DNA from 2 places in the Pseudarthrobacter sp. rb genome. Region 1 is predicted to be linked to the other one. Evidence: riboswitches for the same ligand, from Rfam matches in the RefSeq annotation. Region 1 holds a riboswitch; the other holds the start of a gene.

The links. A riboswitch is a leader RNA that binds a small molecule or an ion and turns the genes downstream of it on or off. The one in region 1 is predicted to bind cyclic di-AMP.
Region 2: it holds a riboswitch for cyclic di-AMP, as region 1 does, so the genes downstream of both, ACWRN3_RS15070 (aggregation-promoting factor C-terminal-like domain-containing protein) here and ACWRN3_RS04540 (C40 family peptidase) in region 1, are expected to answer to the same signal.

Annotation. Positions count from the first base shown of each region.
Region 1 is NZ_JBWJAR010000002.1:387,492-401,696, reverse strand. Features, by position in the region: gene ACWRN3_RS04580 (universal stress protein) at 1-221, opposite strand, end outside; gene ACWRN3_RS04575 (DUF4389 domain-containing protein) at 297-1,922, opposite strand; gene ACWRN3_RS04570 (universal stress protein) at 1,986-2,852, opposite strand; gene ACWRN3_RS04565 (AI-2E family transporter) at 2,962-4,107, opposite strand; gene ACWRN3_RS04560 (hypothetical protein) at 4,328-4,759, shown strand; gene ACWRN3_RS04555 (mycothiol transferase) at 4,811-5,335, shown strand; gene ACWRN3_RS04550 (ribonuclease Z) at 5,328-6,275, shown strand; gene ACWRN3_RS04545 (protein adenylyltransferase SelO) at 6,259-7,722, shown strand; gene ACWRN3_RS04540 (C40 family peptidase) at 7,830-8,675, opposite strand; cyclic di-AMP (ydaO/yuaA leader) riboswitch at 8,679-8,849, opposite strand; gene ACWRN3_RS04535 (hypothetical protein) at 9,120-9,584, opposite strand; gene ACWRN3_RS04530 (aggregation-promoting factor C-terminal-like domain-containing protein) at 9,770-10,024, shown strand; gene ACWRN3_RS04525 (TraR/DksA family transcriptional regulator) at 10,046-10,405, shown strand; gene ACWRN3_RS04520 (DNA alkylation repair protein) at 10,402-10,932, shown strand; gene ACWRN3_RS04515 (DUF1810 domain-containing protein) at 10,953-11,399, shown strand; gene ACWRN3_RS04510 (glucose 1-dehydrogenase) at 11,451-12,344, opposite strand; partial or broken gene ACWRN3_RS04505 (metallophosphoesterase family protein) at 12,499-13,004, opposite strand; gene ACWRN3_RS04500 (DUF1918 domain-containing protein) at 13,079-13,270, shown strand; gene ACWRN3_RS04495 (NUDIX domain-containing protein) at 13,319-13,834, shown strand; gene ACWRN3_RS04490 (endonuclease/exonuclease/phosphatase family protein) at 13,868-14,205, opposite strand, start outside.
Region 2 is NZ_JBWJAR010000011.1:46,646-60,850, forward strand. Features, by position in the region: gene ACWRN3_RS15020 (zinc-dependent alcohol dehydrogenase family protein) at 1-465, shown strand, start outside; tRNA gene ACWRN3_RS15025 (tRNA-Ser) at 583-672, opposite strand; gene ACWRN3_RS15030 (HNH endonuclease signature motif containing protein) at 783-2,321, shown strand; gene ACWRN3_RS15035 (zinc-dependent alcohol dehydrogenase) at 2,392-3,432, shown strand; gene ACWRN3_RS15040 (6-pyruvoyl trahydropterin synthase family protein) at 3,436-3,831, shown strand; gene ACWRN3_RS15045 (glycosyltransferase family 4 protein) at 3,834-4,916, shown strand; gene ACWRN3_RS15050 (nucleoside deaminase) at 4,873-5,421, opposite strand; gene ACWRN3_RS15055 (phosphatase PAP2 family protein) at 5,477-6,301, shown strand; gene upp (uracil phosphoribosyltransferase) at 6,314-6,949, shown strand; gene ACWRN3_RS15065 (glyoxalase superfamily protein) at 6,994-7,413, shown strand; gene ACWRN3_RS15070 (aggregation-promoting factor C-terminal-like domain-containing protein) at 7,636-8,331, opposite strand; cyclic di-AMP (ydaO/yuaA leader) riboswitch at 8,337-8,497, opposite strand; gene ACWRN3_RS15075 (ArnT family glycosyltransferase) at 8,727-10,853, opposite strand; gene ACWRN3_RS15080 (glycosyltransferase family 39 protein) at 10,860-12,959, opposite strand; gene ACWRN3_RS15085 (bifunctional glycosyltransferase family 2/GtrA family protein) at 12,956-14,205, opposite strand, start outside.

The sequences.
Region 1 (14,205 bases):
ACAGCATCGTCCAGGACCTTGCGGGCACCCTCCTCGAAGCCCTCGACGCCCATCATCACGTAGCCGCTGTACATTTGCGGGTACTCCCAGCAGGCAACCGCCTGGACCTTGGCGCCAAGGGGGGTGGCCATCCGCTGGGCCTGCCGAAGTGCCTCCACGGACGCCTCCGACCCGTCGACGCCCACCACGATCCTGGCTATTGGTGCCCCGGCAATGCTCATCTCTGCTCCCTCGTCGGACCCGCGTTGTCAGGGCCCATCATGCCTGCGTACGTGGGGCGGGGCTAGGGCCGAAGGTCATGGCGCACCGGCAGGCGGCACGCCCCCTGTGGGAACCACCTCTCCGGGCCCCTCCGGTTCGGCGGCGCCCTGGTCCAGCCGGAAGGGGGGATATTCGTCGCGCATCAGCGCGGTGTACACCAGAACGCGGTAGATCCAGCGGTTGATGCCCAGGATGAAATCGAACAGCGGGCGCTGGTAGCGGCCGGTGAACAGTAGGATCACTGCAGCAATCAGGACCAGCAGCCCCAGCAGGGACGGTCCGGATGCCCGTTCATAGGTGGCGCCGAGGACGTTGTCTTCTGCCTGCGACCGCCAGATGGTTCCCGTGGTGCCTGCGAAGGCGGCCACCAGGAGCAGGTGCGGAATGGACAGGAGCCACCATTTCACCAGGACCAGTCCGCGCGAGAGCCGCTGCGGGTACTCCACGTCGAAATCGGCCGGGTAATTGGCGCGCTTGAGCGTAAACGGCGGGTAAAGATCGGTGCCCACGGCGGCGTAGGCGTAGAAGGCCACACGCCAGTTCCACCGCAGGACGCCCACGTTGAAGTCGAACAGTGCCCGCGGATAGCGGCCGGTGAAGAGGATGGCGAACCCGGCCACGATGGTGGTGATGGCGAACGCGAACCAGAGGAAGAAGAGGAGGATGAAATGCGGTATGGCCAGGAACCATTTGACCAGCCACATCCAGCGTGAAAGGCCGGGATCGAGTTCACCAAAGAGGCTGGAGGGGTAGGGGGTGGGGGCGGCAGCTACCGGGCTGTACTGCTGGGGCGGTGGTGGCGGGACGGCCCCCGGCGTTCCGGCCGTCCCCGGCGCTCCCGGCTGGTCCCATGATGCCGGGGTTGTAGAAGGGTAGGGCGGCCCGGCCGCGGCCGGACCATTCATTGACGGTTCCCGGTAAACCGGCCCACCCATGCCCGGCCCACCCGTGTCCGGACCACCCATGGGGCGCCCGCCGTCAGGGCGTGCGGCATGCCGGCCCAGACCCGCGGCTCCAAAGATGATGAGGGGAACGCCAATCAGCAGGGCGATGATCCCGCCCACCAGCAGGCCCGTGGCTGCCGGCCGGATCAGGTCGGACCGGAAGCCGGCCTGCGCCTGGACATCAACCACGGGGGAGGCATCGGCGTTCATCACCACGACTTCCCACGCGCCCGGCGTGATGTTCCAGGTCAGCTCCTGCTGTCCCGTTCCCGACGCGGAGGCGGTCCAGATGCGCTGGTCCGCGGGCGGTGATGCCGGGTTGCCGCCCGGTACATCGCGGTATTCGGCGCGGAACGGCCGCTGGCGGATGTTGAGCAGCTCCGAGTGGTGCACCCCTGACAGGTATTGTTCGACGTCGGCCTGCGGGGCGATGCCAACGAACACCGGTTTATCCGGGGTCACTGATTCAACGCGCAGCCGCAGGGTGCCGACGTCGAAGGGCAGCCTGCCGGGAACATCGTCTCCAATGGCGTCCGCCCGCGGCGAGGTCAGGGCGAATGAACTCACGGAGAACCGTGATGTGCCGGATGTCAGGTATCCGTCACCCTGGATCGTTCCCACTGCTGACGCCACGGCCCCGCCCGCCAGCGCGGCCAGGCCCGGAAGCGTTATCAGGATCCCGAGGATCAGCATGATGATGGCTGCGGGCTTCTTCATGGGGTGAACCTTCCGCGTTGGGTATGCGGGCAGGGCGGTGGGAGGATCAGCGGGCGGTGCTGCCTAGATGGCGTTCGTTGCTGCCTGGGTCCGGGTGATGATGGTGGGGCAGGGCAGGTGCTTCAGGACCCCATGGGCGGTGGAACCGAGCAGGAGGCGTTTGAAGGCGCCCCGGCCGCGGCTGCCCACCACCAGGAGCCGGGCTCCTGCTGCGGCGTCGACGAGGGCGTCCACGGGGCCTTTGTCGGTTTCCAGCCGCTGGTGCACGGTGAGGTCGGGGTAGTCTTCCTTCAGTCCGGCGACGGTTTCGGAGAGGACAACCCGGTCCTCGTCCACGATGAGGTCCGCGAGGGCGCCCGGCGTCAAGCCGGCATCGATGATGGGATCCGGCACGCTGACGGCGTACACGACTGTGAGTTCGTCTCCTTCGCGGTCTGCTTCAGCGGCTGCGAAGGCAACGGCCTGGGTGGCCTCTGGTGAGCCGTCAACGCCTACCACCACTCCCGACCTGCCCTCGAGGTCCTGGGTTCCGACGACGGCAACGGGGACCTTGGCAGCGGTGGCGACCTGGAGGGCGCGGTCGGCAAGGGCGCCGCCGAGGTGGCCGCTGCCGGACCCAATGACCATCATCGAAGTTTTCTTGGAGTACTTGGCCAGGGAGCCGCCCACGCTTCCGGTGAGCAGTTCCGTGGCGGGGGTGATGGGAACCGCTCCTTCCAGGCGGCCGGCGGCGGTCTTGAGGAGTTCCTCGCCAGCCTGCTGGAGGGTTCCGAACCACGGATAGGGTTCGGCAACCCAGCGGTCGTCCACCACGTGGAGGACCACCAGCGGCAGGCCTGCCCGGTGCGCCCGGCGGGCTGCCCACAGGACCGCGGCCTGGCTTTGGGCTGAGTCGTTGGTGCCCGCAGCTATGGGTTTTTGCGATGTCATGGCCGCACTTCCTGCTCGTCGTGAACTGGGGTTTCCTGCTTTTCAAGACTGGCCCCGGCCTTGGCGGCGCTGTAGGGCCAAAAGTCACGGAAGCGCTGCTCAGGCGCTTCTACGCTCCGGGTTCTGCCGGAGCGACCGGCTCCGGGCCCGGAGTGTCCGTTTCTGCGAGGGTCTTGAAAATGGTCCAGGCGACGGCGGTGAGCGGCACTGCCAGCAGCGCCCCGATGACGCCGGCCAGGGTGGCCCCGGCGGCCAGGGCGAGGATGATTACCAGCCCGTGGATCCGCAGTACCCGGCCCATGAAAAGGGGCTGGAGGATATGGTGCTCGAACTGGTTGGCGGCCACCAGGATCACCAGGACAATGAGAGCGGTAACCGGCCCGTTTTCCACCAGGGCCACCAGCACCGCGAGGCTGCCGGCGGCGGTTGCTCCGATGATCGGAATGAAACCGCCCAGGAAGACCACCGCGGCCAGCGGCACTGCCAGGGGAACCCGCAGGACCAGGAGCCCGATCAGGACCATCACGGCGTCAATCGCAGCGATGATGAGTGTCCCGCGGACGTAGCCGCCCAGCACCACGATGCTTCGCCCGGCCGCCAGATGTGCCTTGCCCTGGCGGGTTGCCGGGAGAAAACCGATCAGGAACGAGCGGATCTTCTCGCCGTCCTTGAGGAAGAAGAACAGGATGACTGCCGTCAGGACCGTACCGGCCGCGATCTCACCGGCAGTCCTCAGCCCCGTCAACGCGTCGGCCCCCAGGCTGCCGCCGGCAAGGAACTTCTGGAACTCCCCGCGGGCGGCGTTGATCTGGTCGTTCGTCAGCGCCACGGGGCCGGTGGTAATGAACTGCTGAAGCTGGCCTATTCCTGCTTCTGCCCGGGCTGCCAGGACGGAGGCCTGCTGCCTGACCAGTGTGGTGATGCCTCCCACCACGCCGGCTGCCACTGCCAGGATCACCAGGAAGGACGACAGGACGGCCAGGGCGCGGGGCCATCCGCGGGCGGCAAGCCAGCGGACCGCGGGAGCCATGGCCGAGGCCAGGATCAAGGCCACCATAACCGGGATGGTGACCAGTGGAACACGGGTTGCGGCCGTCACCACTGCCCAGGCGAGCGCCAGCACGGAGAGCGTCTGGATTGCCCGTATGCTTGCCCGGCCCAGGCCGTCGGTCCACAGTACAGACATCCTGCCGGTAAAAGACCGGGGATGGGACGGATCTGCCGCGTCCCCGTCCAGGGGCTCATTGCCTTGCATTGGCTTTCTCCTTGCTGCCGTTGTTGTCCGGCTCCAAACAGTACGTCGTTACTGTTGCTGTTACCCCTTATGGTCGGTGCTGACCTTCCGGGTTTTTACTGGTGGATTCCGCGACTGCCGGGGAGCCGGGACGGGTGGCATGGCATCGACGGTTCCCATCCGCACGCGGTGGTCAGTATGCTTACTATTGACGGCCCAACGCAACGAGAAAGGCACCATCATGACTGAACAGAACGTCCCGGACGATGAGCTGGAAGTCGTGGAGCAGGACGATGTGCTTCTCGACGAAACTCCCGGCGCGGCGTCGTCCCTGGAACTGGACCCAGTATCGGGGGAGCCGGACAACTACCCCGGTGCTGCCGAAAACAACCCCGACCGCTGGCAGGAGGACCCCTTGCTGCAGGACGAGGCCGTCTCCGGTGAAGAGGAGGACTTCCTGAGCGACCAGACGCTGCGGGATGAAAGCGCCAGGGCGCGTTACCGTTCAGGCGATGAGCAGGTATCGCCTGACACCCCCACCCTGGGGGAGGCCGCAGCGGATGTTGATTTTGGGGAAGCCCCCACCGGCCTCGAAGCTGACGGCAGCGACGACGAGGAGAATTTTGGCGGCTCGCCGCTCAGTGAGTTTGAGCCCGACGACCTGGAACGCTAGCAACCCCGCGGGCCGGGCCGGCGTGGCCCGGCCCGCAGTGGAGGGAGTCCCATGCAATCCAAAGAACTGCTGCTGGAGGCCTTCGATCGCCTCCCGGTCCTGGTCCGGGAAGCCCTCGACGGGCTTGACGCGGCGCAGCTGCAGCGCCGTCCGGGTGGCAACGGCAATTCCATCGCGTGGTTGATCTGGCACTCGGGCCGGGTGGAGGATGCGCAGGTAGCCTCGTCTGCGGGCCTGGAACAGGTGTGGACGGCGGAAGGTTTCGTGAAGCGCTTCGGCCTTCCCCTGGGGGAACGCGACACGGGCTACGGCCACTCCAGTAAACAGGTGGACGCCGTCAGGGCGCCGCGGGAGCTGTTGCTGGAGTACTACGATGCCGTCCACCGGCAGACCGCCAAGGTCCTGGAAGACATTGCTGATCCGGACCTGGACCGCGTGGTTGACAGGCACTGGAATCCGCCTGTGACCCTCGGAGTGCGGCTGGTCAGCATCCTGGGGGACTGCCTTCAGCACCTCGGCCAGGCCGCCTACGCCAAGGGGCTGCACGCCGGGACGGCAGGCGCCGGCGGTGCGTGAACTGGTGGTATTGGGCACCGCCTCACAGGTCCCCACCAGGACCCGGAACCACAACGGCTACTTTCTGCGCTGGGACGGCGAAGGGCTGCTTTTCGACCCCGGCGAGGGAACCCAGCGCCAGATGATCCACGCCGGCGTCGCGGCCAGCCACATCAACAGGATCTGCCTCACGCATGTGCACGGAGACCACTGCTACGGGCTGCCGGGAGTCCTGTCCCGGATGGCCCTCGACGGTGTGGCACACCCGGTCCACCTGCACTATCCGGCGTCGGGTGACCCGGTGGTCCAGGCCTTGGTGGCCGTGGGTTCGCCCGGCATCGACCTGCGGCTCCATCCGCATTCGGGGGCCGGGCCCGTGGCGGACTGCCTGGAGGTGCGGCCACTGAGGCACCGCATCGAGACATACGGCTACCTGATGACGGAGCCTGACGGACGCACCTTCCTGCCGGAGCGGCTCCAGGCGGCAGGAATCGGAGGCCCGGACGTGGGCCGGCTGCAACGCGACGGCGTCCTTGGGGCAGTCAGGCTGGAGGACGTGAGCGTACCCAGGCCGGGCCAGCGCTTCGCCTTCATCATGGACACCGCGCCGTGCCCCGGCGCCGACGACCTGGCGGACGGCGCTGACCTGCTGGTCACCGAGTCAACGTTCAGCGACGACGACGGCGTCCTGGCACGGCAGTACCTGCACCTTACTGCCGGGCAGGCCGGGGAGTTGGCGGCGTCCGGCGGGGTCCGCACCCTGGTGCTCACCCATTTCTCCGCACGGTACGGTGACGACGTCTCCGTGCTGGAACAACAGGCGCAGGCACGGGCCCCAGGGGTTACCGTGATCGCCGCCAACGACCTTGACCGCATCCCTGTTCCGCGGCGGCGGCAACCAGCGGGAGAAGCAGCGGGCCCAACAACGGCGATAGGGTTAAACCATGACAGCAGCAGCTGAATCCACGGTCACTTTCGATGGCCGTTTCGCCCGGGAACTGGCGGAACTCGCCGTGCCCTGGCAGGCCGAGGAAGCGCCCAGCCCTGAGCTCCTCGTCCTGAACGAGAAGCTGGCAGCGGACCTGGGCCTCGACCCGCAATACCTGCGCAGCCCCGAGGGTGTGCGGCTCCTGGTGGGAAACCACGTGCCGGCCGGTGCCACACCCGTGGCGCAGGCGTACGCCGGACACCAGTTTGGCGGATACTCGCCCCTGCTCGGCGACGGACGGGCCCTCCTGCTGGGCGAGGTCACTGACCGGGCCGGCCGCCTCCTGGACGTCCATCTCAAAGGTTCGGGGCGAACGCCCTTCGCCCGCGCCGGGGACGGCCGTGCCGTCGTCGGGCCCATGCTGCGTGAATACATTGTCAGCGAGGCCATGCACGCACTGCACATTCCCACCACCCGGTCGCTCGCCGTCGTGGCCACCGGGCGGCAGGTCCGGCGCGATGACATGCTGCCCGGCGCCGTCCTGGCGCGGGTGGCAAGCAGCCACCTGCGCGTAGGCAGCTTCCAGTACGCGCGCGCAACCGAAAATATGGACCTCCTGAAACGGCTGGCGGACCACGCCATCAGCAGGCACTACCAGCACGCCGCTGATGCCGCCAACCCCTACCTCGCTCTGTTCGCGGCGGTCGTCTCCGCCCAGGCGGAGCTGGTGGCCCGGTGGATGCTGGTGGGCTTCGTGCACGGGGTCATGAACACGGACAACATGACCATCTCCGGGGAAACCATCGACTACGGCCCGTGCGCGTTCATGGACGCCTTCAACCCGGCCGCCGTCTACAGTTCCATCGACGTCGGCGGACGCTATGCCTACGCCAACCAGCCGGTCCTTGCCGAATGGAACCTGGCCCGGCTCGCCGAGGCCATGCTGCCGCTGATTGACCAGGACCAGGAAAAAGCCGTGGCCCCGGCGGTGGAGGTACTCGGCGGCTTCCGCGGTCAGTACAGCGAGGCATGGACCCGCGGGATGACGGGCAAGCTGGGCCTGGGCGGCGTCGATGAAAGCGGCGCCGCCGGGGCCCTTGTGGATGATGTCCTCGACATCCTGAAGGACGGACCCGTGGACTACACCTTGTTCTTCCGCAACCTGGGCAAAGCGGCTCGCGGGGACCTCCGTCCCGTGCGCGGCATGGTCCTTGACCTGGCCGCCCTCGATGCCTGGCTGGAGCGGTGGCAGGCGCTGCAGCCTGACGCGGAGCTGATGGACAGCGTGAACCCGGCCTACATTCCGCGGAACCACCTTGTGGAGGAGGCGCTGTCCGCTGCCACCGGCGGAAACCTGGCTCCGCTGCAGCAGCTGCTGGAGGCGGTCAGTGAACCCTTCACCGAGCGGCCCGGGCTGGAACGTTACCTGCAGGGGGCGCCCGACGACTTCGGCAGCTACATGACCTTCTGCGGGACCTGACCGAGGCGGCCCGCGGGGTAAAACGACAGGAGGGTGACAGCCGGTGTTCCCGGCTGCCACCCTCCTGCTTCGTCCGGCGCCGCCAACGGCGCCGGACAGTGCGAAGACTAGGCTACGCGCACAGCGGAGTAGCCGCCGAGCCAGCTGATGGAGTGCACCTGCGTGTCGAAGCCGTTGACGCCGCCGCTGACAACCTGGCCGTTGCCTGCGTAAACGCCCACGTGGCCGGAGGTGATGATCAGGTCACCGGGGGCGGGAGCGCCTACGACGGTGCCGTACTGGAAGAACTGGGTGGGGGCCAGATCGCCCACGGACTTGCCGACGGAGCGCAGAGCCTTCTCGACCATGGCGGTGCAATCCTGCTTGAAGCCCAGCTGGCTGTAGGCCGAGGCGAGGATCGCAGCGCCGGTGCCCGTGCCGGTGGTGGATGCCACCGGGGTGGCCGAGGCGTAGGACATGTTCATGCCGGTGTTCGCCGGTGCGGTGGCGGCTGCGGCCTGCACGGGTGCTGCTGCAGGGGCGGGCGCCGGGGCGGCGGTGTAGCCTGCGCCGGGAATCTGGATCTGGTCGCCCGGGTAGATGACCGAGGACAGTCCCAGGCCGTTGGCGGACAGCACGCCGTTGAGGCTGACGCCGTAGGCTGCTGCAATGGCGCCGAGGGTGTCGCCGGAAACGACCGTGTGGACGTTCCCTGCTGCTGCGGCGGGGGCTGCGGCCGGGGCGGCAGGAGCCGAGGTGGCCTGGACGCTGGTCTGCTCAGTGGTGTCCGGGGCGGATACACCTGCATGGGCCGGGGCGCCGACTCCGAAGGCAATGCCGGATGCCGCAGCAACGGCGAGCGCGGGACGGCCCAGGGAGCGGGCCTGGGACTTGGCTGTTACTGCGAGGCCCTCGAGCACAATGGAGCGGGCCGGGGTCGCGCGGTGACGGGCAGTGGTTGAAATTTTTGACACGGTTGATCGCCTCTCCCATGCCTGCGGGGTGAGCTGTCGGGTTCGGGCTGGAGATACCCGGCCGGAAGCAACCCCGCGACGTGCGGAGGCGCTATCGACTTAACCCCAAGGCCACAAGTGGCCGCGGAAACTTGGTTCCCCCGTCCCTGCCAACTGGAGCGGTTGAATCCCATGATCAGCGGCAGGGCTCGGCATGCTGACGGGAATGTCCCGTCTGAGAGGGACACCAAAAGACCATAACCCACGTGCGGCGTGATTGTCACATTTGGATAACATACGAGGTTGTTCTCTCGCATTGGGCAAACGTCTGGACATACACCCCGAGCCAGGGCCTGACCTCAGGTGATACTTTGCCCGTGAAGCACGGTAACAATGTGGAAACAGGCCCCTGCCCTGCGCCCAATCCCGACGGTAACCTTCGGGACTATGCGCCCGTTCGTGACCTTAGGGAGGCTCCCCCTTGGCGGGGGCTTCATGGCCGTTGCCCTGGCCACCCTGGTCAGCAATGCTGCGGCCGCCGAAAAGACGGCCACCGCCCTCACCGAACAGGAAAAGGCCGCCAGGAGCGAGCGGGAACGCCTGTCCGGGGAAGCGAAAGCAAAACTGGACGCCGCACGTTCTGCCCAGGCTTCGCTGGCCCGGCAGGTCGCGGAGGAGCAGCGGCACGGCACTGAGCTGACCGCCCAGCTCGCCACGCTGAAAGGTACGACGGCGGCCATGGAGGGTGAGTACCGGCAGGGCCAGGCTGCACTGGCTGCCTATGAGGCGGCCCAGGCGGCCAAGCGCGCCGCCGCTGAGGAGCAGGCCCGCGGACAGGCGGAGGCCGCAGCCAAGGCCGCCGCAGCGGCAGCCCGGCAGCCACAGGAGCCCGCACCCCGTGCCGACCCTGCCCAGGCCAATCCGGCCCAACCCGGTCCGGCCCCCGGCGCGGTCAATGATCCCGCCGTCAGCAACCCCGGCCCTCCCGCTCCGGAAGCCCCGGCACCGGCCCCACCAAGCCCTCCCGCCGTCGTCGTGCCTTCCGTTCCCGACGGTGCGGTCAACGATCCCGCCGGGGCGAAAAGCTACGCGTCCGGACGCCTGCCCGCCTACGGGTGGGGCCAGGACCAGTTCGTGTGCCTGGCCCAGCTGTGGACCGAGGAGTCCGACTGGTTGACCACCCCCACCAACGCCTACTCCGGAGCCTATGGATTCCCCAGGCCCTGCCCTCGGGGAAGTACGCCAGCGCCGGCGGCGACTGGCTCACCAGCTATCGCACCCAGATCGAATGGGGCCTGGGCTACATGCGTGACCGCTACGGTTCACCGTGCGCGGCCTGGAACCACTCCGCAACCCTGAACTGGTACTGACTGACGCGTTAGGCTGTCTCCATGCCAGATTTCGAACGGTTCCGTGCGCTGCTCGAAGAGGAGCGGGCGCGGCGCCTGGCACTGTTGCCGGCGCTGCGGGCGGACATCGAGGCAGCAAACTCGGCGCGCCAGGGTTCCAATGTCGACGACGAGCACGATCCCGAGGGTGCCACCATCGCCTTCGAACTCTCACAGGCCTCTGCGCTCCTGAAACAGAGTTCGGCGGGCCTGGACCAGATTGAAGCGGCGCTTGCCCGGCTGGCGGCGGGGACCTATGGAACCTGCGCCGTATGCGGGGAGCCCATCGCCGAGGGCAGGCTGGAAGCCCGCCCGTGGACCCCGTACTGCATCCACCACGCGGCGTTCGGGCGCGGGCGATGACCGGTACGGCGGACGTTGTGTCCGCGGCGGCGGATTTCGTGGACCGGACCCTGCAGAACGAGGGCGCCTGGTACCGGGCGGACGACGTCGGGGCGCGGCTGGGCGGGGTGCTTGCCTCTTATGGTTCCTCTGTGGGGGCCGTTCGCGGGACCGTGCGCGATGCGCTGCGGAAGTTCAAGGACCTGGACCATGACGGCACGGTCATGCTGGCCTCCGCCCTGTGGGGCCAGCCGCGGCCCGGTTCCCGGCCGGTTTTCGAGCGCCGCCTGGCAGCGGTGGTCCTGCTGCAGTCACGGGTGCGGCTGCTCCGTCACTCTGACCTGACCCGGCTGGAGGGTTTCCTTCGCTCCGCGCAGGCAGCGGACCTGACCGGGCCCCTTCTCGCCGACGTCCTGGTCCCGTTGCTGGCGGGGCTGGGGGAGCGCGAACGGCAGCGGGCAGGCGTTGTCCTGGCGCGGTGGCGGGAAGACCCGGACCCCCAGTTGCGGGCGGCGGCCGACGCCCTTGAAAAAGACTTGACCATTTGAAACGTACCGAGGAGATCCCCATGAATGAGCCGTTTGACCTTGAGCGTTTTGTTGCCGCGCAAAACACCGGCGGAACCTATGAGCAGGCGCTGGGCGAACTGCAGGTCGGCCGGAAGTCCGGGCACTGGATGTGGTTTGTCTTCCCGCAGATTGCCGGGCTGGGACAGAGCGCCACCTCCCGCAAGTACGCCATTTCCTCGCTGGCGGAGGCCCGCGCCTACCTGGACCACGAGGTGCTGGGCCCGCGGCTCCTGGAGTGCGCGCTGGTCCTGGCAAACCACGCCGACCAGTCCGCCGAAGACATTTTCGGCGGTATCGACGCCAGGAAGCTCCGCTCCAGCATGACACTGTTCCTCCGGGCGGCGCCCGGAGAAACAGTGTTCAAGACCGTCCTGGCCCAGTTCTTCAACGGGGAACCGGACCCGGCCACGGACGAGCTCCTGGCCGGCCAGGACGCGGCCGGCTGAAACCCGGCTTCTGTCCCGCTGCTGCGCGGGGTACGGGGAGCCCGGGGCGCGCTAAGGCGTGGGGCTGCCGCCGTTGACATTGAGCGTCTCGCCCACCACGTAGCTGGACTCGGGCGAGGCCAGGAAGACATAGGCGGGGGCGAGCTCGGCGGGCTGGCCCGCGCGGCCCAGGGGAGTGGACTGGCCAAACTCCGGCAGTTCCTCCTTGGGCTGTCCGCTGCTGACCTGCAGGGGCGTCCAGATGGGCCCCGGGGCCACCGCATTCACCCGGATTCCCTTGGGCGCCAGCTGCTGGGCCAGGCCCTTGGTGAAGTTGTTGATGCCGGCCTTGGTGGTGGCGTAGTCCACCAGCGTGGGGGACGGGTTGTAGGCCTGGATCGACGTGGTGTTGATGATGGTTGAGCCCGCCGGCATGTGCGGCACGGCGGCCTTGGTCACCCAGAACATGGCATAGACGTTGGTCTTCAGGGTGTGGTCGAACTGCTCGTCGCTGATGTCCTGCAGGTCCTCCTGCGCAACCTGTTTCCCGGCATTGTTGACCAGGATGTCAACCCCGCCCAGGACGGCCACCGCCGTGTCCACCAGGTCCCGGCACACGGCGGAGTCCTTCAGGTCGCCGGGGACCTTGACGGCCTTGCGGCCGGCGGCCTCAATGATTCCGGCAATGCGGGAGGCGTCCTCCTCTTCCTGCGGCAGGTAGGAAAGCACGACGTCGGCGCCCTCCCGTGCAAAGGCGATCGCCGTCGCTGCCCCGATGCCTGAGTCCGCGCCGGTCACGATCGCCCGGCGGCCTTCCAGCCGCCCGGTGCCCCGATAGGTCTCTTCCCCGAGGTCGGCCTTGGGCGCCAGTTCCGCATCAAGCCCGGGCTCAGGCTGGTGTTGCTTGGGCGGGGAGATCTTTTCGTAGGCAGTCACGGGATTACGGAAGGTGTACTGGTCAGTCATGGTGGTACTCCTGTTCGTGCGGGACGCGGGCTGGTTCATCGCCCGGGATGGTGAAGCAGCCTGGGGCTGCCGAGGGCAACCACTGGAAACTAAGCATGCTTACGTTTCCTACCCTAGGCAGAAGCCCCCTGCCCTGCCAAGCCGCTCCGCGGGCTCAGTCGCGGCGGACCTCCACCAGCCTGACCTCCGCCAGCCGCCCGCTGTCCACCACGGCCTCCATGAAGGTGCATGCCGGCTGGCGGCGTCGGTCGGTTGGCGAGCCCGGATTCAACAGCCGCAGCCCGTTCGGCGACACCGTGTCCCAAGGGATGTGGCTATGCCCGAACACCAGGACGTCGGCATCGGGGAACAGCGCCTCGCACCGCTGTTCACGGCCCTTCGCCTGGCCGGTTTCGTGGACCACCGCAAAGCGAACCCCGCCAATGGTGGCAGTGGCCGTTTCTGGCAGCCGGCGGCGAAGTTGGGGCCGTCATTGTTCCCGAAAACGCCCAGCAGGCGCTTGCTCCGGCGTTCGAATTCGTCCAGCAGTTCCGCCTCCACCCAATCACCGGCGTGGAAAACCGCGTCGGCGAGTTCCACTGCGGATCACACCTGCTCCGGCAGGTGCCTGGCGCGCTTGGGCACATGGGTATCGGCAAGCAGGACAAGGTTCAACGGCATACCCGGCATCCTGCCATAGGGCCCTGTTCCCATGCCGCGTGGAGTCGTAATCTGGGGGCTTGGAGGTGATTGCCATGGAGGCAGCCCAAGGCGACCGCATCGTTGTGCGCGGGAGGACGGTGGGGTCCTCGGACCGGCACGGGGTGATTCTGGAGGTCCGTGGCGAGGGTGGAAGCCCGCCGTATGTCGTCCGCTTCGACGACGGGCACGAAACCGTCATGTATCCCGGTGGCGATTTCGCCGTCGAGCACGGACACAACGCCTGACGCTCCTGCGGGACTGCACCCAGCGGCTTCACCTGTCAGACTGGAGCAATGGATCATTTTCCGTCCGCAGGCATGTCCTCCACCCCACCGCAGCGCACAGGTCCCCGCGACCCGGGCGACGCCTGGGTGGAAGGGGACCGCGGCAGGTACTGGGGCCGTTTCGGCGCGGCGGGCGTCCTTGCCTGGGACCCCGCCAAAGGCGTGCTCCTGCAGCACCGTGCGGTCTGGAGTCATAACGGTGGAACCTGGGGGCTGCCCGGCGGCGCCCTGCACCAGGGCGAAGAACCCGTTGACGGCGCCCTCCGCGAGGCGTATGAGGAAGCCGCGGTCCCGTCGGAGAGCGTGGAAGTGCTGTTCACGTCCGTGCTGGACCATGGCTACTGGTCCTACACCACGGTGGTGGTGAGGGTGCGGGAATCCTTCGAGCCGGTGATCAGCGACCCCGAGAGCATTGCCCTGCTCTGGATCCCGGTGGCAGAGGTGGAGGCCCTGGACCTGCACCCCGGTTTCGCGGCCGCGTGGCCGGAGCTGCTGGCGCAGCTGGACACCGGCGAACCCTGGTAGGCCGGCCCCGGACTCCTCCCGGGGAGCCTCCGGCTAGTAGCCTTCGCCGTAGTCGGCGGTCACCAGGATGGGCAGGTGGTCTGAATTTCCGCGCGGGAGCGTCTCCACGCTGGCAATGTCCAGGCCCAGCGAGGTGGCGAAGTCGAAGTGGCCCTTGAACACCTTGTACCGGGTGTACGTGCGCCGGTTGCTCAGGGAGAGGGCATACCCGGAGTTCTTCATGTGCATGTCCAGGTTCTTGGTGAAGAACGGGTAGTTGAAGTCACCCACCATCAGGGTCATCAGGCCTTTGCCCATGCTCAGCAGTTCAGCGTGGGCTGCGTGGATCTGCTTGCGCCGCAAAGAGTTCGACGCCGTCAGCGGAGCTGCAT
Region 2 (14,205 bases), on a different contig from region 1:
GTGATCGCTGTTGACCGGAACCCGGCCGCCCTTGAGGTGGCTGCGCGCCTCGGCGCAGACCACGTCCTGGTTGCAGACGGTTCAGACATTCCGGCGCAGGTGCAGGCCCTCACGGGAGGGAGCCATGTCTCCGTCGACGCCGTCGGCAGCGAGCAGACGTGCGCCGACGCACTCTTGAGCCTGCGCCGCCGGGGCCGGCACGTCCAGATCGGTCTCCTGCCGCCGGTGGAAGGCCACCCCCGTGTGCCCATGGCGCGGGTGATTGCGTGGGAACTGGACGTCTTTGGAAGCCACGGGATGGCCGCGGCGGACTACCCCGGAATGCTCGCCTTGATTGAGTCGGGAGCGCTCGAACCGCAGAAGTTGATCGAACGCGTGATTGGTCTGGAGGAGGCTGCCGAAATGCTGCCCCGGCTTGATACCGCCAATGTTGCGGGCATGACGATGATCGATCCCACCCGCTGAGGCTTTCGTTGCCAACAGGTGGGTAGTCCACATCCTGGCGTCACTTGGAGGCACCTTTTCCCCGGGATGAAGAAAGGCCCTGCTTCCCTTTTGCAAGGGAAGCAGGGCCTTTCTACATGGCGGTGACGGTGGGATTTGAACCCACGTTGGCTTTTACACCAAACAACATTTCGAGTGTTGCACCTTCGGCCGCTCGGACACGTCACCAACCTCAATAGGGTACCGGAGCAAGGCCTGCATCCCCAAAACGTGCGTAAGCCAAGCCAGTGCTTCGGCGGCCGGTATTGATTGTCAGACCCCCTTGTCATGATGGGTTTATGGGGAAATCGGCGGTGGTGAAGGCGTTTGGGGAGATCCGTGCTGCCCTTGCTGTGCTGAATGCAGAGGTTGATGCCGTGGTGGAGGGGGCCGGTGCGGTGCCTTTTTCTGCGGCGGACCCGTTGGCTGGTTTGGCGGATGGTTGCCTGGAGATTTTGGCCGGGTCCCGTGACGTGGAGGCCCGGATCGCAGGTTTGAAGGCGAAGGCCGCCGTTGGGTATGCGGAGAGCGCCGCGGCTGTTGCGGGCCCGGATGTTCCGGTGCAGGCGCAGGAGATGGCGGCCGCGGCGGAAATCGGGTGCGTTTTGGCGCTGGGGCCGCGGGCGGCGGGTTCGTTCCTGGCCACCTCGCACGCTGTCACGGCGACGTTGCCGCGGACGTTGGAGGCTTTGCAGGCCGGGGTGATCTCCTGGCAGCACGCGGTGGTGATGGCCGATGAGACAGCGTGTTTGGATGCCGCGGGGGCGGCGGCGTTGGAAGCCCATTTCCTGGACCCGGACGCACCGGACCCGGCGCGGGGGTGCCCGGTGGGGCAGCTTCCGGCGCACCGGTTCAAGGCTAAGGCCCGCACCTGGCGGGAACGCCACCAGGCCGGGTCCATCGAACAACGCCACGCCAAAGGGGTGGTGGACCGGCGGGTGGAGTTCCGGCCGGACCAGGACGGGATGGCCTGGCTGTCCGCCTACTTGCCCGCGGACCAGGCCCAGGCCGGGTGGAACCGGCTCACCGCGTCCGCCCGGGCCCTGCAGGGACCCGATGAATGCCGCACCATGACCCAACTGCGTGCGGACACCTTCGCCAACGCGATCCTCACCAACGGCACACCAAACGACAGCGACACCCGCGGCAGTGACAGCACCAGCGGCAGCTCCAGCGACGGTGCGGGTGCGATCCGGGTGCAGTCGCCGATCCGGGCGCAGGTGCTGGTCACGGTCCCGGTGTTCTCCCTGATGGGCCTGACGGATGAGGCGGCGATGCTGGATGGGTACGGTCCCATCCCGCCGTCAATGGCCCGGGAACTGGTGGCCTCCGGTGCGGGGTCGTTCTACCGGGTGCTGGTGGACCCGCGGGATGGGGCACCATTGGAAATCGGCCGGACAAGCTACAGGGTCACCGGGGTCATGCGGGCGTGGTTGCGGATGCGGGACGGGAAGTGCCCGTTCCCGGGGTGCAGCAACAATTCCTTGGACAACGATGCCGACCACATCCTCGCCTGGGCCAAGGGCGGTACCACCGGAATCAGCAACCTGGGACAGCCCTGCCCGAAACACCACAAACTCCGCCACACCACGGCCTGGAAACCCACACCCGCCACCAAGAACGAACCACCCGGCTGGACCTCACCCACCGGCCGCCACTACCAAAGCGAACACCAAGACTGGGACCCACCACGCTGGCCTTCGGGATTCCTGCAAGGTGAAAGGTGCATGCCAGGTGGGCAAATCATGCCGGGCGAAGAGCTGGTGCCTGGAGAGCTGAGCCTTGCCAAACAGCGCAGCATCCTTGAAGAAGCGCTCCGCCAACACCTTGTCTCTTGAAACAATGAACCCCGCCACGCGCCGTCGGACTTTCCCCGTCCCTGCGCGTCCGGTTAGATTCATCAGCAAGATGACAAATTCACAGACTCCGATCCACGCAACCGCATACTGGACCACTGCCAAGGAGCACGGCGAGCTCAGAACCGAGGACGTGCGGGCCCCGGGGCCCGGTGAAGCGCTGGTCCGTGCCCTCTACTCCGGCATCAGCAAGGGCACCGAAATGGTGGTCCACGCCGGGGCAGTGCCGCCGCGGGTCGCGGAGGAAATGCGGGCCCCGCACCAGGAAGGCCAGTTCCCCGGGCCGGTGAAATTCGGCTACCTGTCTGTCGGCATCGTGGAGGAAGGGCCCGAGGGGTGGAAAGGCCAGCGCGTCTTTTGCCTGAACCCGCACCAGGACCTCTACGTGGTTCCGGTGGAGTCCTTGACCAGGATTCCCGACGACGTCCCCTCCCGGCGTGCGGTCCTTACCGGAACGGTGGAAACAGCAGTCAACGCCCTGTGGGAAGCCGGGCCGCGGCTGGGGGACAGGGTTGCGGTCGTGGGTGCAGGCCTGGTGGGCGGCATGGTGGCCACGCTCCTGCGCACTTTCCCGCTGCAACGCCTTCAGCTGGTGGACCTCGATCCCGGCAGGAAGCGGCTCGCGGACACCCTGGGCGTGGACTTCGCACACCCCGACGACGCCCTGGCCGACTGCGACATCGTGTTCCATTGCTCGGCCTCGCAGGAAGGCCTCGAACGCAGCCTGCAGTTGGTCGGCGATGACGGCGACGTCATCGAGATGTCCTGGTACGCCAACCGGGAAGTCACTGTCCCGCTGGGGGAGGACTTCCACGCACGGCGGCTGTCCATCAGGGCCAGCCAGGTAGGCATGGTGGCGCGTGCGCGGCGCCACCGCCGCACCAATGCGGACCGCCTGGACCTGGCAGTGTCGCTGCTGAAGGATCCCGTCTTCGACGCATTCCTGACCGGCTCTTCCAAGTTCGAGGACCTGCCCGGCGTCGTCCAAAGCCTGGCCGACGGCACCCTTGAAGCCCTGTGCCACGTCGTCGAGTACCCCGCCACCAACCAAGCACCCACCCCAGCCGCCCACGACTCCGAAAACTTGAGGTAACCCATGTTCAGCCTGACAGTCCGCCGCCACTTCATGATCGCCCACAGTCTTCCCCGTGAAGGGTTCGGCCCGGCCCAGGGACTCCACGGGGCAACCTTCGTCGCCGAGGTGACCTTCCGTCGTCGTGCCCTGAACGATGACGCGATCGTCCTGGACATCGGCGCCGCCGGAACCATCATCGAGGAAGTGCTGGCCGGCCTGAACTACCGCAACCTCGACGAGCACCCGGATTTCGAAGGCAAGCTCACCACCACGGAAGCGCTCGCCCAGTACATCGCCCAGGAAGTGGCCGCCAGGATCAAGGACAGCGACGACGGCCGCGAACTCGCAGGCCTCGACGTCACGCTGCGCGAGAATCCGGACGCGTGGGCCGCCTATTCCCTGGACCTCACCGCCTGACCGTGCGCCACATCCGGCTGCTGGTCCCCGGCAACATCCGCCACAGCTCAGGCGGCAACGTCTACAACGCCCGCCTGGTTGAAGGGCTGCGGGAACTTGGCGCCGCGGTGGACGTGATCAGCGTTGAGGGGGACTGGCCGCAAGCCGGCGCCAGGGAACAACGCCGGCTGGGCGCCTTCCTCGAAACAAGCGAACCTGTGGCGGGTCCCGGGCGGCCAGTGGCGATCGTTGACGGGCTGGTGGCCGTTGGTGCCCCGGCTGAACTGGAAGCCGCGGCCAGGACGGGACAGGAAACATGGGTGCTGGTGCATATGCCGGTGCCGGAAAGTTCAGGCGCATCAGCCCTTGCAGACGAGGCCAGGGCCCTCAGGGCAGCAGCGGGTGTGATCTGCACCAGCACCTGGGCGGCGTCTGTCCTGATCGAAAGAGGGCTTCCGCAGGCACACGTCGCCCTGCCCGGAGTCGACCCCGCAGCCCAAGCCGGCGGTTCCACGCCTCCGCACCTGGCAGTGGTCGCCGCCTTGCTGCCCAATAAGGACCAGATGCTGGCTGTGGAAGCACTCGCCCTGGTCCAGGACCTTCCTTGGACCGCGTCCCTGGTGGGCTCGGACCAGGCAGACCCCAACTACGCGCGGGAAGTCCGGGCTGCCATCACGGAGAACGCGCTGCAGGAACGGGTGCGGTGCACCGGTGAGCTCGCCGGCGAAGCGCTGGAAGCTGAATGGGCGCGGACGGATCTCAGCCTCCTGGTGTCCCGGCAGGAGGCGTTCGGCATGGCCGTCACCGAGTCCCTGGCCCACGGCATCCCGGTCCTGGTCCGTGAAGGGACAGGGGCGGTTGAGGCGCTGGGGCTGGCGGGATTAACAGCGGCCGACGGCGGACCCCGGCTTCCCGGGGCAGCTCTGCCACTTCCGGAAGGTGGTCAGGAGAGCCCAGGCCTGCTGGCCGGCGTCCTGCGCCACTGGCTTCAGGACCCGGACACCAGGGAAAGCTGGCGCGCGGCAGCGCTGGAGGCGCGGACACGCCTTCCGGACTGGAGTACTACGGCAAGGGGAGTGCTGGCCCTGCTGGCGGAACAGGACTAGAGGCTGCTCCGCGGTGCCCGGCGAAAAACCCGCGCAGCAACAAGGCGCACTCATCCTCGCGGACTCCCGGGTACACCTCAACCCAGTGGTTGAGCCGGCGTTCGCGGAGGACGTCGAACACCGAGCCTGCGGCGCCGGCCTTCTCGTCCCAGGCCCCGAACACCACCCGCGGGATCCGGGCCAGGACAATTGCTCCGGCACACATCGCGCAGGGTTCCAGCGTGACCACCAGCGTGCAGTCGGACAACCGCCAGCCGTCGCCGCGGCCGCCGTCGAGCCGTGCCCGTTCCTGCAGCCGCCCCGCCGCTTCGCGGATAGCCACCACCTCGGCATGGGCCGTAGGATCGCCCAGTTCCTCCCGCTGGTTCCGGCCGGAACCCAGCACCCCGCCGTCGGGCCCTATCACCACGGCGCCGATGGGAACATCCTCCGTGGCGAGTGCCCTGCGTGCTTCCGCCAGGGCAAGGCCCATCCAGGCATCATATTTCTTTTCGGGCAACGGCATGGCTCAATGATAGTTTCGGGGATACTCAGGTTACTTACGGATGCCGGGAGGCACCATGGACACTCTTCGGGATCGGCTAGGTCTCTGGTTCAAACCTTACGCGGCGCTCGTCCTCACCATCCTTGTGGGCGGCGTCATCATCGTGTCCCTGGCATTGCTGGGCGCCGAGGTGTACGACAACGTGGTGGATTCTGCCGGCCTGGCCAACCTGGACAAGCCGGCCCTGGCCCTGGCCGAGAGCCTGCGCAGCCCCGGACTTGATGCGTTCGTTACCGGCTTCACCAACATCGGCGGCGGCATCGGCATGCCCATCCTTGCCAGCATCCTCACCGCCTGGCTGACGTTCCTCAGCCGGAACTGGCGACCGCTCGTCCTGATCGGCGGTGCGGCGGGGGTCTCCATCATGGCCACCACCTTTGGCAAGAAACTGGTGGGCCGCACCCGCCCGGACCATGCGGACGCGGTGCCCCCTTACGAGGATTCACCGTCCTTCCCAAGCGGCCACACCCTAAATACCACCGTGGTGATCAGCCTGGTGGCCTACCTCATCTGCCTCCAGTTCAACACCATGCTGGTACGGGTCACCGCCATCACGGCCGGCGCGCTCTTCATCATCGCCATGGGGCTGAGCCGCGTCTTCCTTGGCCACCACTGGCTGACGGACGTCATGGCCGGGTGGCTGCTGGGCCTCACCTGGGTGGGCGTGGTGATCCTGGCGCACAGGCTGTTCCACCTGGTCCGCAGGCGGGAGCACGCCGGTGCGGCTCCGTCGTTCGACCGTCCGATCGTCCGGGATGTGGTGGCCGAGGAAGTGCACCACCACGGCGACGGCGGCAAGGAGCATGCCCGCGGCAGCCACAACAAGGACACCGCCGGATGATAGTTTTGGGGGATGCGTACTCTCGTTGTTGACCACCCCCTGGTCGCCCACAAGCTCACCGTCCTGCGGGACAAGAACACGCCGTCGCCGGTCTTCCGCCAGCTGACGGAAGAGCTGGTGACCTTGCTGGCCTACGAAGCCACGCGGGAGGTCCGCACGGAGCCCGTCACCATCGAGACGCCTGTCAGCACCACCATCGGCACGGCGTTCACCAAGCCCACCCCGCTGGTGGTCCCCATCCTGCGCGCGGGGCTGGGCATGCTGGAGGGCATGACCAAGCTGGTTCCCACCGCCGAGGTGGGCTTCCTGGGCATGGCCCGGGACGAGGAGACGCTGGACATCATCACCTACGCGGAGCGCCTGCCGGAGGACCTGACCGGCCGCCAGGTGTTCGTCCTGGATCCCATGCTGGCCACCGGCGGCACGTTGCGCGAGGCCATCAAGTTCCTGTTCAAGCGGGGCGCGTCGGACGTCACCTGCATCTGCCTGCTGGCCGCTCCCGAAGGCCTGGCCAAGCTGGAGGAGGAACTGGGCGACGCAAACGTGCACATCGTCCTGGCCTCCATCGACGAGAAACTCAACGAGAAGTCCTACATTGTTCCCGGCCTGGGCGATGCAGGCGACCGCCTGTACGGCATCGCAGGGTAGTTTTCACCCTTTTTTGAAGCCGTCCCCGCCGCTAGCCTGTGCGGATGGACTGGAAACTCGAACTTGTCTATGTCCCCGTGTCCGACGTTGACCGGGCCAAGGATTTCTACGTCAACAAGGTGGGCTTCAACGCCGACTACGACGAGCGGCCTTCGGACGACATCCGCTTTTTGCAGTTGACCCCGCCCGGGTCGGCCTGCTCCATCTGCATGGGCGAGGGGCTCCTGGACGCCCCACCCGGCACGGGAACCACGCTACAGATGGTGGTGGACGACATCCAGGCAGCGCACGACCACCTGAGGAACAACGGTGTGGACGTCAGTGACATCGAGGTGCTGCCGTGGGGCCACTTTGTCTACTTCGCCGATCCGGACGGAAACAAGTGGTCCGTCCAATACATCCCGTGGCGGAACGCTGGGACGGACGCAACCCCAAGCACCGCAACCCCAAGCACCGCACCATGAGGCACTGCAGCTGAAGCACCCTGAGGTTAAGGCACTCTTGGTTAGAGCACCACGGCCCGCATCCCTATGGATGCGGGCCGTAAATGACGCTGCAATTCCCTGCTGTGGCCCTGCCCAAGGCGTACGACGGCGGGGAGCCGGCACGCGCCGTCGGCCGCGGTCAATGCAGGGAAGGCTCCGCGGAAGGTGGTCCTTCGGCGCGAAGCCGCAGGGGAGCGGTGGCTAGTACCAGTTGTGCGCCAGGTGGAAGTTGAGCGCACCGCACGGGGAGGCATAGCTGAGCTTGATGTAGTTCAGGCCCCAGTTGATCTGCGTGCGGTAATTGGTGAGGTAGTCGGCGCCGGAGCTGGCCATCTTCTCAGCAGGGAGGGACTGGACGATTCCGTACGCACCGCTGCTGGGATTGGTGGCCGTAGTGGTCCAGTCCGATTCCTTGGTCCACAGCGTTTGGAGGCACTGCATCTGGTCCGGACCCCATCCGTACGTGGCCAACTGGCTGGCGGCGTAGGCCTGGGCGCCGGCGGGGTCGTTGATTGCGACGGCGGGTGCCGGCTCCGGAGCCGGGGCGGGCTCGGGTGCAGGTGCAGGTGCAGGCGCCGGCGCGACCGGCGCGGGAGCGGGCTCCGCCGCCTGTGGTGCCACTGCGATTGCAGCGGGAGCGGGGCTCGCCGCCGGGTTGGAACGGATCTCACTCTTCTCGATGCTCATCTGGGCATCGGACGCTGCCTGGGTTGCCTGGGTTGATGACACCGGGGCCATGCTGCTGGTGGCCTGGCCGGCTGCGCCGACCCCAACCAGCACCGCGCAGGATGCTGCGAGGATTCCGGCCCGGCGGCCCAGGGTGGTTTTCTTTGCCTGCTGCGTGGCCTTATGTTTAGCCTTGGCATGCAGGCGTGCTTCTGCCGTGTTTTTGAACATGATTGATCGCCTCTCACACCTGCGGAGTTAGCTGTCGGGTTCGGATGAGGGCATCCGGCCGTACGGAAAATCACGTACTGGCTTAACCCCAAGGGCGTTCATTGCCCGGGACGGTGGGTCCCCCGCCTCTGCCGTTGCTCAATCGGAAATCCGGGGAAGCGGCAGAGCTTGGCGTCAACCCGGGATATGCGGCCCGAACGGGGACCGCACCCAATCGACGGTACAGGAAGATCAAGTGAAAGTCACATTTAGGTAACGGAAGTCACGGGCGGCAGCGCGTCGGGTTGCCCGGCTGCGACGGGGAGTATCCGGGTGGGGACCTGCCCGGCCGGGCATCATGCAGCCCCGGCACTCGCGTGCCAAGCCATCATGCAGCCCGGGACGGGGCGTCCTCGTCAGTGGCCGGTCAGTTCGTAAACCGTAGTGCCGCCAATGCTCTGCGACGTGAAATTGGCTGCCACCCACTCCGCGATCCGGCTGGCAGCGTCGGAACCGCTGTTGGAGCGCATGGCTCCGCCGCCGATGAAGTAATGGATCTCTCCCAGGTCTACCAGGTCCTGGAACTGCGCCAACGTGGGGGAGGGGTCGGTACCGTTGAAGCCGCCCACCGCCATGACCGGCAGCTCCGTTGCCAGTTGGTAACCTGCGGCGTTGTTGGAGCCCACCACGGCCGCGGCCCAGGTGTAACTCGAGGCGCTGCTCTTGAGCGCGGCGACCAGATCAGCCGACGGCGTGGGCGCACGCAGGAGGCCGCCCGCGCCACCCCCGCGGCCGCCGGCGAAGCCCGTGCCGCCCTGGGCATTCGGCTGCCGGAAGCCCTGCCCCGTATTGCCCTGTGCCGTACTGCCCGGGTTTGTGTTGCCCCGCCCCGCAATACCTGTAGGGCCGGTGCTGTTCGCGCCGGAGCCGTTCCGGCTGTTCCGGACGCCGGCGGGGGCACCGCCTGGCCCTGCGCCGAATCCGGAAATGGGGCCGGCACTGACAATTGCCCCACTGTGCGCTGTGGACGCGGTGGAGATGGAGAAGGCCAGCGGCCCGGCGAGCGTTGCAGCGATGGCCAGCGCCGCCGTCGTCCGCTGCACCGAACGCATGCCCAGGAACTGGCTGAAGCCCGCGCCTGCTGCCCCGGCCAGCCCGCCTGCAAGGACCACCCACCGCAGCCACGGACCGTAGGCCGAGGTGGTGCCCAGCAGGAAGAACGCCGTCAGGGCTGCCGCGGCCACTGCAGCCGCGAGCCCGATTGCGGCGGCCGCCTGCTGCCTGCGCTGCCACAGCAGACCTGCACCCAGGCCGGTCAGCCCGGCGATGCCCGGCGCCAGCGCCACCGCGTAGTAGGGGTGGATGATGCCTGCCATGAAGCTGAACACCAGGCCGGTCACCAGCACCCAGGAGCCCCAGACCAGCACGGACGCCCGCACCGGATCCGTCCGCGATGCACGCCGGCCGACCCACAGCAGGCCGGCCGCAAGGATCAGGGCGGAGGGCAGCAGCCAGGCGATCTGGCCACCGAACTCATTGTTGAACATCCGGAACAGGCCGGGAACGCCCCAGCCGTTGCCGCCACCCACGCTGCCCGTTTCGTCGCCCGTCAGCCGGCCCAGTCCGTTGTAGCCAAGGGTCAGCTCCAGGATGGAGTTGTCCTGCGAACCGCCAATGTAGGGCCGCATGTTGGCCGGCGTCAGCTGCACGGCCACGAGCCACCAGCCCGCGGAAACCACCATCGCCGCCCCCGCCGCGGCCAGCCGCAGCACGCGCCGGCCCAGCCTGCCCGGCCCCGCAACCGTGTAGGCCACGGCAAAACCGGGAACCACCAGCAGGACCTGCAGCTGCTTGGCCAGGAATCCAAAGCCCAGGAACACCCCGGCCAGCAGGAGCCAGCGCAGCCGGTCCTCCTGGACCGCGCGGAGTACCGCGTACGCGGCCGCCGTCATGAGCAGCACCAGCAGGGCATCCGGGTTGTTGAACCGGAACATCAGTGTGGCAACCGGGGTGAGGGCCAACACCGCGGCCCCCAGCAAACCCGCCCGGTGGGCGGTGGTGGCATCTCCGGTGGCGTGCGCCGCGGTCCGGCGCACGGACAGGTAGAGCAGCCAGACGGCGGCAACGCCCATCAGCGCTTGCGGAACCAGGATGCTCCACGGGTTCAGCCCAAAGAGCCGGACCGACAACCCCATGACCCACAGGGAGGCCGGCGGCTTGTCCACGGTGATGGAGTTGGCGGCGTCAGAGGAACCGAAGAACCAGGCAGTCCAGTCCTGTGAGCCGGCCTGGGCGGCAGCGGAGTAGAAGGCGTTGGCCCAGCCGGACGCCCCGAGGTTCCAGAGGTACAGAACCGCCGCGCCCGCCAGCAGCGCTGCCAGTTCCAGGTGCCGCCGGCGGGCCAGGGGATCCCGATGCCGGCTGGCGGGCCGGGTCCCCTGGGCCGTGGCGGCCCCGCCCCCTCCCGACGCACGGGGCAGGAGGGGGCGCGTGAACCCGGTTGTTGGGCTTGAAGGCATGGAGCTGGGGTAGTGGCTGGCCATGGCGGGCTACTTGGTCAGGTCGTAGAGAGTGGAATTGCCCACGGTCTGGGCCTGGAAGTTGGCCTGCACCCAGGCGGCCACCTCCGAGTTGCCGCCCCGGCCGCCCATGCCGCCGCCCTGGATGTAATATCCGATCTCACCCTTGGATACCATGTCCTGGAACTGGGCGAGCGTGGGGTACGGATCCCCGCCGTTCCACCCGCCGAGCGCGATGACGTTGGTGTTCGTGGCAAGTTCCAAGCTGGCTGCCTGGCTGGCGCCGGAGACGATCGCGGACCACTTCGTGGTGGTGGAGGAGAGCAACGCGGTCACTGCGGCGTCGGCCGTTCCCTCACCGGGCCCGCCCGCTCCGCCGGGACCACCGGCCCCGTCGGCTGCGCCGCCCATTCCGTCTGCGGGATCAAACCCGTTAGTGGGGTCAAACCTGTCGGTTCCGGTGGCGGCGTCCGTGCCGCCGCTGCGGTCGCCGCGGAAACCAGCTGCCCGGTTCCCAAAGCCCCCTGCCGCCGAACCTGCGGGCCCCGACGTCGGAATGGAACCCGAATGGGCGGACGCCGCGGTGGCGACGGTCCAGGCACCCGCCCCGACTCCTCCGGCCAGGAGGGATACGACGACGACGGCGGCAGCGCCCGCGCGCCGGAACCGTCCGGCCGTGCCAAGGCCGTCAACGCGGAGCAGGAGGCCCGCGGCTGCAAGGACGCCAAGGACGATGACGACGATGCGCAGCCAGGGGAGCCAGGACGCGTCGCGGCCCAGGAGGACCGCCGACCAGATGGAGGTGCCCAGGACGGTTGCGGCCAGGACAATCCTGGCCGGCCAGGAGGCCCGGCCGCGCCAGAGCTCCACCGCGCCGGTTCCCACCAATGCCGCGATCGCCGGTGCCAGCGCCACAGAGTAGTACGGGTGGACAATGCCGCTCATGAAACTGAACACACCCGCGGTGACCAGGAGCCAGCCGCCCCACAGGATCAGCGACGCGCGGCCCATCGAAGTGCGGGCTTCCCGCCGGGTGAACCAGAGGCCGGCAGCCAGCAGGACGAGGGCGGCGGGCAGCAGCCATGACACTTCGCCGCCAAAGCTCGTCCCGAACATCCGCAGCAGGCCAGCAGCCCCGCCGAATCCGCTGTTGCCGCCGCCGAAACCGCCGCCGGGACCGCCGGCCGCACCGCCCGCTCCGCCGCCGGGCATGCCTTCACCCGAGCCGGTGATGCGGGCCAGGCCGTTGTAGCCGAAGGTCAGCTCCAGGAAGCTGTTGGTGGTGGAGCCGGCCATGTACGGGCGGGCCGAAGCCGGTGTCAGCTGGAAGAGGGCGATGTAGCTGCCGGCCACCACGATGATGCCTCCCAGTGCGCCCATGAGGTGCGCCAGCCGGCGACCGATCGAGGTGGGGGCTGCCCACAGGTAGGCCAGTCCCAGCGCCGGAACGACCAGGAAGCCCTGCAGCATCTTGGTGAGGAAAGCCAGGCCGATCACGGCTCCAGCCGCAACAAGCCACTTCCAGCCCGCCCGTTCGGTGGCCCGGATGGTGAAGTATGCCGCCAGCACCAGGCACAGGGTGAGCATGGCGTCGGGGTTGTTGAACTTGAACATGAGCGCAGCCACTGGCGTCAGCGCCAGCGCGGCGCCGGCCAGCAGGCCTGCGGCCGGTCCTGAGACCCTCTTGACCGCCAGGTAGAGGACGCCGACGGCGGCCGCGCCCATGAGTGCCTCGGGCACCAGCATGCTGAGAGACGAGAATCCGAAAATGCGGCCCGCCAGGGCTGGAATCCACAGTGCCGCCGGGGGCTTGTCAACCGTGATGGCGTTTCCGGCGTCGAGCGATCCGAAGAGGAACGCGGTCCAGTCCTTGGTACCCGCCTGGATGGCCGCGGCGTAGAACGAGTTCCCGTAGCCGGTGGCGGCAAGGTTCCACAGGTACAGGACCGCCGTGGCCACCAGGAGCGCGGCGGCCGAGGGGCGCACCCAGCGCGGCTGGCTGCCGAAGGCGAAGCGCGCCCAGCGCGGGGCGGGTTGTGAAGCTCCCGCGGCAGAGGCCGGGCCGCCGGCGTTTGCGGGCCGCGGTGTGGCAGTTGAGCCGGTGCCTGCCGGTGAGATGGTGGAGGTCATGGTGCACCCGTTTCTGTGGAGGTGGTGGCGTGGGTTGTCTTGTTGGTGCCGGCTCCCCGGAAGACCCAGAGCCGGAACAGCAGGAACCGCACTGCCGTGGCAGCCAGGTTCGCCGCCACCACGGTGAGGACTTCCATCCACCGGTCGGGCGTCGTGGTCCGGTGGACCAGGGCGAGCGCCCCGGAGGTGAGCACCAGGCCGATGCCGAACACGATCAGCCCCTCAAAATGGTGCCGGACCGGGTTTCCGCCCTGGATCCCGAACGTGAAGCGCCGGTTGGCCCCGGTATTGGCCACGGCCGTGACCAGCAGGGCAAGGAAGTTGGCCAGCTGCGGATCCATGAAGCCCCGGCAGAACAGGAAGATCAGCAGGTAGGCCAGCGTTGAGGCGGCGCCGATGGCGGCGAACCGGACCAGCTGGCCGAACAGGCTGCTGCCGCGGGTCTGTTCGCCAGCCCGGGACGACGCCGGGAGCGGGCCCCTGGCAAGGGCGGCGCGCAGTTCCGGAACCGGGATGCGCCCGTAGACCAGGTCGCGGGTGAGCCGGGCCATTCCACGGACGTCGGCCAGCGCTGTGCGGACCACGTCCACACTGGAGTCGGGATCGTCGACCCAGTCCACGGGAACTTCGTGGACGCGCAGGCCGCAGCGCTCAGCCAGGACCAGGAGCTCGGTGTCGAAGAACCAGGAATTGTCAACGGTGTAGGGGAGGATCTGCTGCGCGACGTCGGCACGGATTGCTTTGAATCCGCACTGGGCGTCACTGAACCGGGCAGCCATCAGCGAGTGGAGCATCAGGTTGTAGCTGCGCGAGATGAACTCCCGCTTGGGTCCGCGGACAACCCGGGAGTTGCGGGTCAGCCGGGTGCCGATTGCGAGGTCGGAGTGCCCGGAAATCAGGGGTGCCAGCAACGGGGGCAGGGCTGCCAGGTCGGTGGAAAGGTCCACGTCCATGTAGGCCAGGACCGGCGACGGGGACGCGAGCCATACCTTGCGCAGCGCGTTCCCGCGACCCTTCTCATCGAGGTGTACCACGGCGACCTCCGGGAACTCGCGGGCCAGCCGTTCGGCGATCTTCAGGGTGCCGTCCGTGCTTGCGTTGTCCGCCACGGTGATCCGGAAGCTGTGCGGGAAGGTGTCGCGCAGGTGTCCGTGGAGCCTGCGGAGGCATTCCTCAAGGTCGCGCTCCTCGTTGAAGACGGGGATGGTGACATCAAGGACGGGGACTGCGGTGCGGGTGTCCACGG